Regions from separate parts of the Halorhodospira sp. 9621 genome, predicted to be linked through region 2. Evidence: predicted binding sites of a transcription regulator. Region 2 holds the regulator's gene; the other holds the start of a gene.
What was found. Region 2 encodes sigma-54, which starts transcription at its own class of promoters, with help from an activator protein. Its sites were predicted from a motif close to TGGCANGNTNCNTGCTT; they were not measured.
Positions count from the first base shown of each region.

Region 1 (4,157 bases), on a different contig from region 2:
GACGCGGCAGCGTAACGCCGTTTCGGGATACGGCCGGCGCGGTAGGCCTCGCGGCCGGCCTCCACGCCCTTGCGCATGGCCGAGGCCATGAGCACCGGATCCCGCGCGCCGGCGATGGCGGTGTTGAGCAGCACGGCGTCACAGCCGAGCTCCATGGCGACGGCCACGTCGGAGGCGGTGCCCACGCCGGCGTCCACCAGGACCGGAACCTCCAGGCGGTCGACGATCTCCAGGATGTTGTAGCGGTTCTGGATGCCGAGCCCGGAGCCGATCGGCGCGGCCAGGGGCATCACGGCGACGCAGCCGATCTCCTCGAGCCGCTTGGCGGTGATCGGGTCGTCGCTGGTGTAGGCCATGACCTCGAAGCCCTCGGCCACCAGCTGCTCGGCGGCCTCGAGGGTTCCGGGGACGTCCGGGTAGAGGGTGCGCTCGTCGCCGATCACCTCCAGCTTGACCAGGTTGTGACCGTCGAGCAGCTCGCGGGCCAGGCGGCAGGTGCGCACCGCGTCCTTCACCGTATAGCAGCCGGCGGTGTTGGGCAGGATGGTGTAGCGATCCGGCGGCACGGCCTCGAGCAGGTTGGGCTCGTCCGGGTTCTGGCCGATGTTGCTGCGGCGCAGGGCGATGGTGACGATCTCGGCGCCACTTGCCTCGATGGCCGCACGGGCCTGCTCCATGTCGCGGTACTTGCCGGTACCGACCAGCAGGCGCGAGTGATACTCGCGCCCGGCGATGACCAGGGGATCGCGATCCGCCATCTTTGTCTTGAACTCCGTGCTTTGAGGGGAACCGGGTCAGCCGCCGCCGATGGCCTGGATGACCTCCATGCGGTCGCCATCAGCCAGCTGGTGATCACCGAGCTGGCTGCGGGGGACGATGGTCTCGTTAACCTCCACCGCCAGACGCTGCTGCTCGCTGATGCCGAGCCGCTGCAGAACATCGGCGCAGCTGGCGCCGGCGGGGAGGGTCATGCCCTCGCCGTTGACCTGGATCTGTATGCTGGTTGCTGTACTCATCGCGGATAGTCTAACGCGGTTGCGGCACTGCGGCACCGGTTGTCCTCGGCGCCGTGCAGCGCTATGATTTCACCGGTCCGCAGCGGGTGTAGCTCAATGGTAGAGCTCCAGCTTCCCACGCTGGCGATGTGGGTTCGATTCCCATCACCCGCTCCAATCCCTTCCCTGTCTTTGACCCGACAGCCCCGGGCTGCGTTCAGCCGGTCTCCGCCGCACGGCGGTCGATCAGATCGAGGTCCACGGCCAGGGCGCCGCGGTTGTGCAGCAGATCGGCCAGGGTGTAGCGATCCAGCACCGCCAGGAAGGCGTGCAGCGCCTCGTCGAGTACGGCGCGCACGGCGCAGTTGCCCTCGATCCGGCAGCGCTGATCCTCGTCCCGGAAGCACTCCACCAGGGTGAAGTCCTCCTCGGTGCGCCGCAGCAGCTCACCCAGGGCGATCGCCTCCGGCGGGCGGGCCAACCGGATCCCCCCACGCTTGCCGCGGACGGTCTCCACGAAGCCGTGGGCAGCCAGCCGGTTGACCACCTTCATCAGGTGGTTGCGCGAGATGTCAAAGCGCTCCGCGATCGCGCCAATGGTGACCAGCTCGCCCTGTGCCGCCCCAAGGGCGAGCAGGACCCGCAGGGCGTAGTCGCTGTGTCGGGTTAGACGCATGATCCGGCTCCGTTCGCTGCCCCGGACACTATAGCAGCGCCCGGGGCCATCCGGATCAGCCCAGGCCGACGATCAGCAGCGGCTCGCGGGTGATGCTGTAGAGGTAGAGGTAGCCGAAGACGGCGATGCCGCCGATGAACGCCGCCATGCGGATCTGCCGGGTGCGGCCTCGGCGCAGGGCGATCACCCCGAGGACGATGTAGGCGATCAGTCCGAGCAGCTTGACGGTGAGCCAGCCGTCGACGAAGGGGTACTGGGCGATCATCACCATCAGCACCACTGCCGTCAGCAGCAGCACGGTGTCGGCGACCTGCGGCGCCACCCGCAGGACCTTGTTCTCGAGCGCTGCAGAGCCACGGAACATCAGGATCCCCCGGGCGATAAACAGACCGAGACTGACCACGGCGGCCAGCGCGTGCGTCGACAGCAACACCTGGTGCATTCCTACCCCCTCGCGTCGTCCGTTTCGAAAAGAGGCTATTCTTCCTGCCGGTCGGGCCCGGCTGCAACCACGCACAACGCGCGCACCCCTTCGGTGCGCGCGCCGTCCGCTCCTGGTGCAGGCACGCCGCCGCGCGCGGGCGCGGCACCCGACCTCCCGCTTAACTCCTTGTTCCACCTAGCACGGCCCGACCTGGCACACCCCCTGCATGAGCACCCTGCGCGCCGCCCGTGGCGGTGGCCGCCCCTGACCCACGGATACAGCATAAGGTGCCCGACCATGAAAAAGCCTTTCCCGCTAGTCACCGCCGGCGGCCTGCTCCTCGGCCTCTCCGCCAACGCCCAGGCCGAGGAGATCGGCGCCGGCTGGAGCCTCTCCTCCAACGTGGCGATCACCTCCAACTACCTCTTTCGCGGCTTCTCCGAGAGCGACGAGGAGCCGGCCGTCCAGGGTGGCTTCGACCTGGACCACGCCTCCGGGGCGTACGTCGGCACCTGGGCGTCGAGCCTGCAGCCACAGGACGCCAGGGGCCCACTGGAGCTGGATTTCTACGGCGGCTTCGGCTTCGACCTGACCCCGGATATCTGGGGTGATGTGGGGCTGACCTTCTACACCTATCCGGACGACTCCGACTCCAACACGGTAGAAGCCTACGCCGGCGCCGGCACTGCCTTCGGCGAGGTGGAGGCGGACTTCTACGTCCACGTCTCCGACGATTATTTTGACGAAGACGAGAGCTCCGTCTATCTGGAGACCAACTGGATGACGCCGCTGGCCGCCGGCTTCTACGCCATGGCCCACCTCGGCTACCTGGTGATCGACTCCGACACCAACCTGGACGGCGCCGATGCCGCCCTGGGCGTCGGTTACGAGTACGGCACGCTCGATCTCAGCCTGGTGGGCACCTACAACAGCTCCGACGCGGCGGATGAAGACGACGACGAGACCCAGGTGGCCTTCACCGTGTCCCGCTCCTTCTAGCCGCACCCCCCTGCACCCGGGGGCGCCGGCCGGCGCCTCCGGTCGGGTTACCCCGCCCCGCCACGCTCCTCCAGCCCCCGCCGCAGCCCGACCGCCTCGGCCACGTGGCGCCCCTCGATGGGGTCGACCTCGTCGAGATCGGCCAGCGTCCGCGCCACCCGCAGCAGGCGGTGGTGCCCGCGCGGCGACAGGCCGATAACCTCGGTGGCCCGCTCCAGCGTCGCCTCGGCCTCTGGCACCAGTGCGCAGGCCGATTCGAGGGCCTCTCCGGCCAGTTCGGCGGCGATCACCCCGGAGCGCTGCCGCCGCCGCTCACGGGCCCGAGCCACCCGTTCGGCCACCACACCGCTCGGCTCGGCCGCCGGCGCGGCGGTCAGTTCCCGGGCACTGAGCCGCGGCACCTCCACGGCGATGTCGAAGCGATCCAGCAGGGGGCCGGTCATCCGGTCGCGATAACGCGCCACCTGTTCCGGCGTACAGCGACACACCCCGCGCGGATCGCCGTGGTAGCCGCAGGGGCAGGGGTTCATCGCCGCGACCAGCTGGAACGCCGCCGGGTAGGTCACCCGGGCGTTGCTGCGGGCGATGCTCACCTGGCGGGCCTGTAGGGGCTCGCGCAGCGCCTCCAGGGCGTTGCGCGGCAGCTCCGGGAATTCGTCGAGGAAGAGCACACCGCGGTGAGCCAGGGAGACCTCGCCGGGACGCGGCGGCTGCCCGCCACCGATCAGGGCGGCGGCGGAGACGGTGTGGTGCGGAGCGCGAAAGGCCGGCACCCGCCAGGTGGCCGGATCCACCCCCGCGCCGCTGACCGAGCGCACCGCCGCCGCCTCCAGCGCCTCGGCCTCCGGCAGCGGCGGCAGCAAACCCGGCAACCGCTCGGCGAGCATGCTCTTGCCGGTGCCCGGCGGCCCGCTGAGCAGCAGGTTGTGGCCGCCGGCGGCGGCCACCTCCAGCGCCCGGCGCGGTCCGGCCTGACCGCGGACCTCGGCCAGATCCGGGCCCCGGGGCCGCTGCTCGGCCGCCGCTGCCGGCCCCACCGGGGGCAGTGGATCACGGCCGTCCA
Region 1 is NZ_JAJNRD010000008.1:47,500-51,656, reverse strand. Features, by position in the region: gene LRF89_RS05920 (thiazole synthase) at 1-758, opposite strand, end outside; gene thiS (sulfur carrier protein ThiS) at 795-998, opposite strand; tRNA gene LRF89_RS05910 (tRNA-Gly) at 1,099-1,172, shown strand; gene LRF89_RS05905 (RrF2 family transcriptional regulator) at 1,213-1,671, opposite strand; gene LRF89_RS05900 (SirB2 family protein) at 1,727-2,113, opposite strand; gene LRF89_RS05895 (TorF family putative porin) at 2,393-3,094, shown strand; gene LRF89_RS05890 (YifB family Mg chelatase-like AAA ATPase) at 3,142-4,157, opposite strand, start outside.
Region 1: a site for sigma-54 is predicted at 2,307-2,323, ahead of LRF89_RS05895 (TorF family putative porin). Genes of this name have one in related genera too.

Region 2 (4,157 bases):
GGCGATGCCCTGCTCGCGCAGCGCAGTCAGCGTCTCGGGCAGGCGCTGCAGGTCGCGGGGCGGGTTGCGGGCGTCCAGCCCCACCGCGAAGCGCTCGCCGGTGGGTGCGTCGCGATTCTGCGCGTAGCGGGCCAGCTCGCCGATCAGGCTCACTGGCAGGTTATCGATGCAGTAGTAACCGGCGTCTTCCAGGGTGTGCAGGGCGACGCTCTTGCCCGAGCCCGACAGGCCGCTGACCACGATCAGGCGCAGTTCGCTCATGCCGGCACCCCGTGGTTCCGGCCGCTGCGCTGGTGTGTTGCGACCTCCGCGACGAGGCGGCCGGCGGCGGCCTCGATCAGCGGCGCCAGCGGCCGGCGTTCGCTGTCGGTCAGGGTCACCCGGGGTAGGGCCAGGCCGAGCAGTTCGCGGTGATCGCGCCGGCCGTGCAGGGCGGCCTCGGCTTCGGTGGGGCCGGGAGCGCGCTGGAGCTGGATGCACAGAGCCACGGCGGTCTCGCTGCGCAGCGCCGCGGGGCCGTAGAGTTCGGTGATGTCCACCAGGCCGAGGTCGCGCAGGCAGAGCAGGCCCCGCCCCTGCTGCGGACCGGCGCCGAGCAGGCGATCACCGTCGCGGCGCAGCTGTACGGCGTCGTCGGCCACCAGGGCGTGACCACGGTCGAGCAGCGCCAGGGCGGCGTCGCTCTTGCCCACGCCGCTGGGGCCCTCCAGCAGGATCCCGCGGCCGTGGACCGCCATCAGCAGGCCGGGGATGACCGGCCGGTTCTCGGCCGCGTTCACGATGGGTCGGCGTGCGACTGCCATTCGCGCAGGGCCATCTGCAGCTCGTCCCCGTCCGAGGAGCGGCGCAGCCGCTCGCACAGGCTGCTGTCGCTGAACATCTCGGCAAGGCTGGCGAGGATCTGCAGGTGCTCGTCGGTGAAGTGCTCGGGTACGACGAGGGCGAAGAGCAGGTCCACCGGTGCCTTGTCGAAGGCGTCGAAATCGATGCCCCGGTCCAGGCGGATGAGGGCCCCGATGGCGCGGTCGATCCCGTCGATGCGGGCGTGGGGCGCGGCGCCGCCGTGCCCCAGGCCCGTGCTGCCCAGTCGCTCACGGGCCAGCAACCGGTTGCTGATCTCCCGGGCGTCGAGGCCGTCGCCGCTGGCCCCGATCAGCTCGCCTATGCGCAGGAGCACCTGCTCCTTGTCCTCGATGCCGCTCTCGCAGCGAACACGTTCCGGCGTGATGAGTTGCTCGATGTCCATGGAGTGTCCGATCGGCTGGCCCGCTGAACCGCGTCCCGCCGCCTTAAAGGCTGGCCTTGAGGGACGCGCCCTGCCGTCGCTGATCGACGGCCTTCTCTTTGTGTTTCAGGACCTGACGGTCAAGCTTGTCCACGAGCACGTCAATGGCTGCATAGAGATCCTCCTCGATGGCATCGGCAAAAACGCGCCCGCCGCCACCCCCGATGTGGATGACCGACTCGGCCTTCTGCTGCTTCTTCTCCACCGTGAGGATCACCTCGGTATCGATGACGTGGTCGAAGTGGCGCTGGATGCGTTGCATCTTCTCGTTCACATGCGCCCGGAGGGCCGGGGTGATCTCGACATGATGCCCACTGAGCTTGATCTGCATACCGCCTCCTGAACCCCTTTGCCGCCGGCGGAGCCGGGGGCCTCAGCGCCCCCGGGCCTCCCTGCGCTCCGCCGACGATGCGATGGACAGGGACTCCCGGTACTTGGCGACCGTCCGACGCGCCACCTGGATCCCCTCCTCATGAAGGATACGCGCAATCGCGCTGTCACTCAGCGGTTTTGCCCGATCCTCCTCGGCGATCAGCCGGCGGATCCGCGCCCGGATCGCCGTCGCCGAAGCCTCTCCGCCGTCGCTGGTCTGCACGTGGCTCGAGAAAAAGTACTTGAACTCGAAGGTGCCCCGCGGGGTGTGCATGTACTTGTTGGTGGTGATGCGGGAGATGGTGGACTCGTGCATCTCCACCGCCTCGGCGATCTCGCGCAGAACCAGTGGTTGCATCGCCTCCTCGCCGTGGTCGAGGAACCCCTGTTGCCGCTCTACGATGGCGCTGGCCACTTTCAGCAAGGTCTCGTTCCTGCTGCGCAGGCTCTTGATCAGCCAGCGCGCCTCTTGGAGATGGTTGCGGAGGCAGTGGTTGTCCGCGCTGCGGTCCGCTCTGCGGATCAGGCTGGCGTAATACGCGTTGACGCGCAAGCGGGGGGCGGTCTCGCCGTTGAGTTCCACCTGCCAGACGCCGTCGCGGCGCACGACGAGGACATCGGGGATGATGTAGTCCGGGGTTGTGTCGCTGATCTGCGAGCCCGGGCGTGGATCGAGGCTCTGGATCAGACCGAGGATGCCGCCGAGGGCATCTTCGCCGACCCCCAGGGCGCGGCCCAGGTCGTCATGGCGGCGTTCGGCGATGAGCTCCAGGTGGTGGAGGAGGGCGTGCTGCGCCTCCGCACGCCAGGGCGTGTCCTCGGGAAGCTGCTCGAGCTGGACGCACAGCGCTTCCTGAGGGTCGCGGGCGGCAACGCCGGTCGGGTCGAGCCGCTGGACACGCTGCAGGACCGCCTCTAGCTCCTCGGCGCTGACTTGCTCGTCGGCCGGACAGCCGGCCAGCAGATCCTCGGTGCTCTGGGTCAGGTAGCCGTCGTCGCCGACGGCGTCGACGATGACCTCGGCGATGGAGCGCTCCCGGGCGGAGAAGGCCTCGAGCTCGATCTGCGCGTGCAGGTGCTGCTGGAGGCTGTCGGAGGCGGCCGGCCGGTTGTCGAGGGTGTCGCGCTGCGCACCCTCGTCGCCGGGGGCGCTCAGTGCCGTGCTGCCGTCGTAGATGTCGTCCCAGGAGGTGTCCAGGGGCAGGTCTTCGGGGATGTCCTCGCCGGCGGGTTCGCTGGCCGGTGCCTCGTCCTCGTGGGGTTCCGTTTCCTGCTGCTCCTGCTCCTGCCCGGGCTCGGCCTCCTCATCGAGCTCGAGCATGAAGTTCGACTCCAGGGCCTGCTGGATCTCGGTGCGCAGCTCCAGGCTGGAGAGCTGCAGCAGCCGGATGGCCTGCTGCAGCTGCGGGGTCATGGTCAGCTGCTGACCGATGCGTAGCTGAAGCGACTGCTTCATGGCCGTGTCCGTTGTGCTTGAAGCATCCGTAGTCCGTCACTCACAGGCGGAAGTCCTCGCCCAGGTACACCTCGCGTACCCGCGGGTTGGCCAGCACGCTCTCGGCGTCCCCGGCGGCCAGCACCTCGCCGTCACTGAGGATGTAGGCGCGTTGCACGATGCCCAGCGTCTCGCGCACGTTATGGTCGGTGATCAGCACGCCGATACCCCGTTGCGCCAGCTGGCGGACGATCCGCTGGATCTCGCCCACCGAGATGGGGTCGACCCCGGCGAATGGCTCATCAAGCAGTATGAACCGCGGATTCGCCGCGAGGGCGCGGGCGATCTCCACGCGCCGGCGCTCGCCCCCGGACAGGGCGATCCCCGGGGAGTCGCGCACGTGGGTCACGCCGAACTCCTCGAGCAGGCGATCCAGCTCCTGCTCGCGCTCAGTGCCGTCCAGGTCGTCGCGCAGCTGCAGGATGGCCCGTACGTTATCCGCAACGCTCAGTTTACGAAAGACCGAGGGTTCCTGGGGGAGGTAGCCGATGCCCAATCGGGCCCGGGCGTGAATGGGCAACCGAGTGAGGTCGTCGCCTTCCAGGGTGATTCGCCCCTCGTCGGCCTGCACCAGGCCGACGACCATGTAAAAGCACGTGGTCTTGCCGGCCCCGTTGGGGCCGAGCAGGCCGACGATCTCACCGTCGGCGACCTCCAGCCCCGCGCCGTTGACCACGGTGCGGCCGCGATAGCGCTTGCTCAGCCCCTCCGCGCGCAGCGTCACCAACGGGTCATTCCTCCTCGCGCCGTGCCGGATACAGGATGGTCCGCGCCCGCTGCCCCTCGGCGCCGCGGGCCTTCATGACCTGCCCCTCCAGGTCGACGTCGATGGTCTCGGCGGTGACTTGAGCATCCCCCTGCCAGAGATGTGCATCGCCCTGGAAATGGGCACGTTCGGGACCGCGGGAGTAGTACTCCATGCGTTTCGCCTCGGCATGCACGGGGCGAGGCTGGTTCTCGGGGTGGTAGCGGTAGGTGGCCGGCGTGCCGTCGACGTAGACGTGG
Region 2 is NZ_JAJNRD010000007.1:14,545-18,701, reverse strand. Features, by position in the region: gene rapZ (RNase adapter RapZ) at 1-261, opposite strand, end outside; gene LRF89_RS05240 (HPr kinase/phosphorylase) at 258-803, opposite strand; gene LRF89_RS05235 (PTS sugar transporter subunit IIA) at 776-1,246, opposite strand; gene hpf (ribosome hibernation-promoting factor, HPF/YfiA family) at 1,290-1,616, opposite strand; gene LRF89_RS05225 (RNA polymerase factor sigma-54) at 1,659-3,113, opposite strand; gene lptB (LPS export ABC transporter ATP-binding protein) at 3,154-3,879, opposite strand; gene lptA (lipopolysaccharide transport periplasmic protein LptA) at 3,884-4,157, opposite strand, start outside.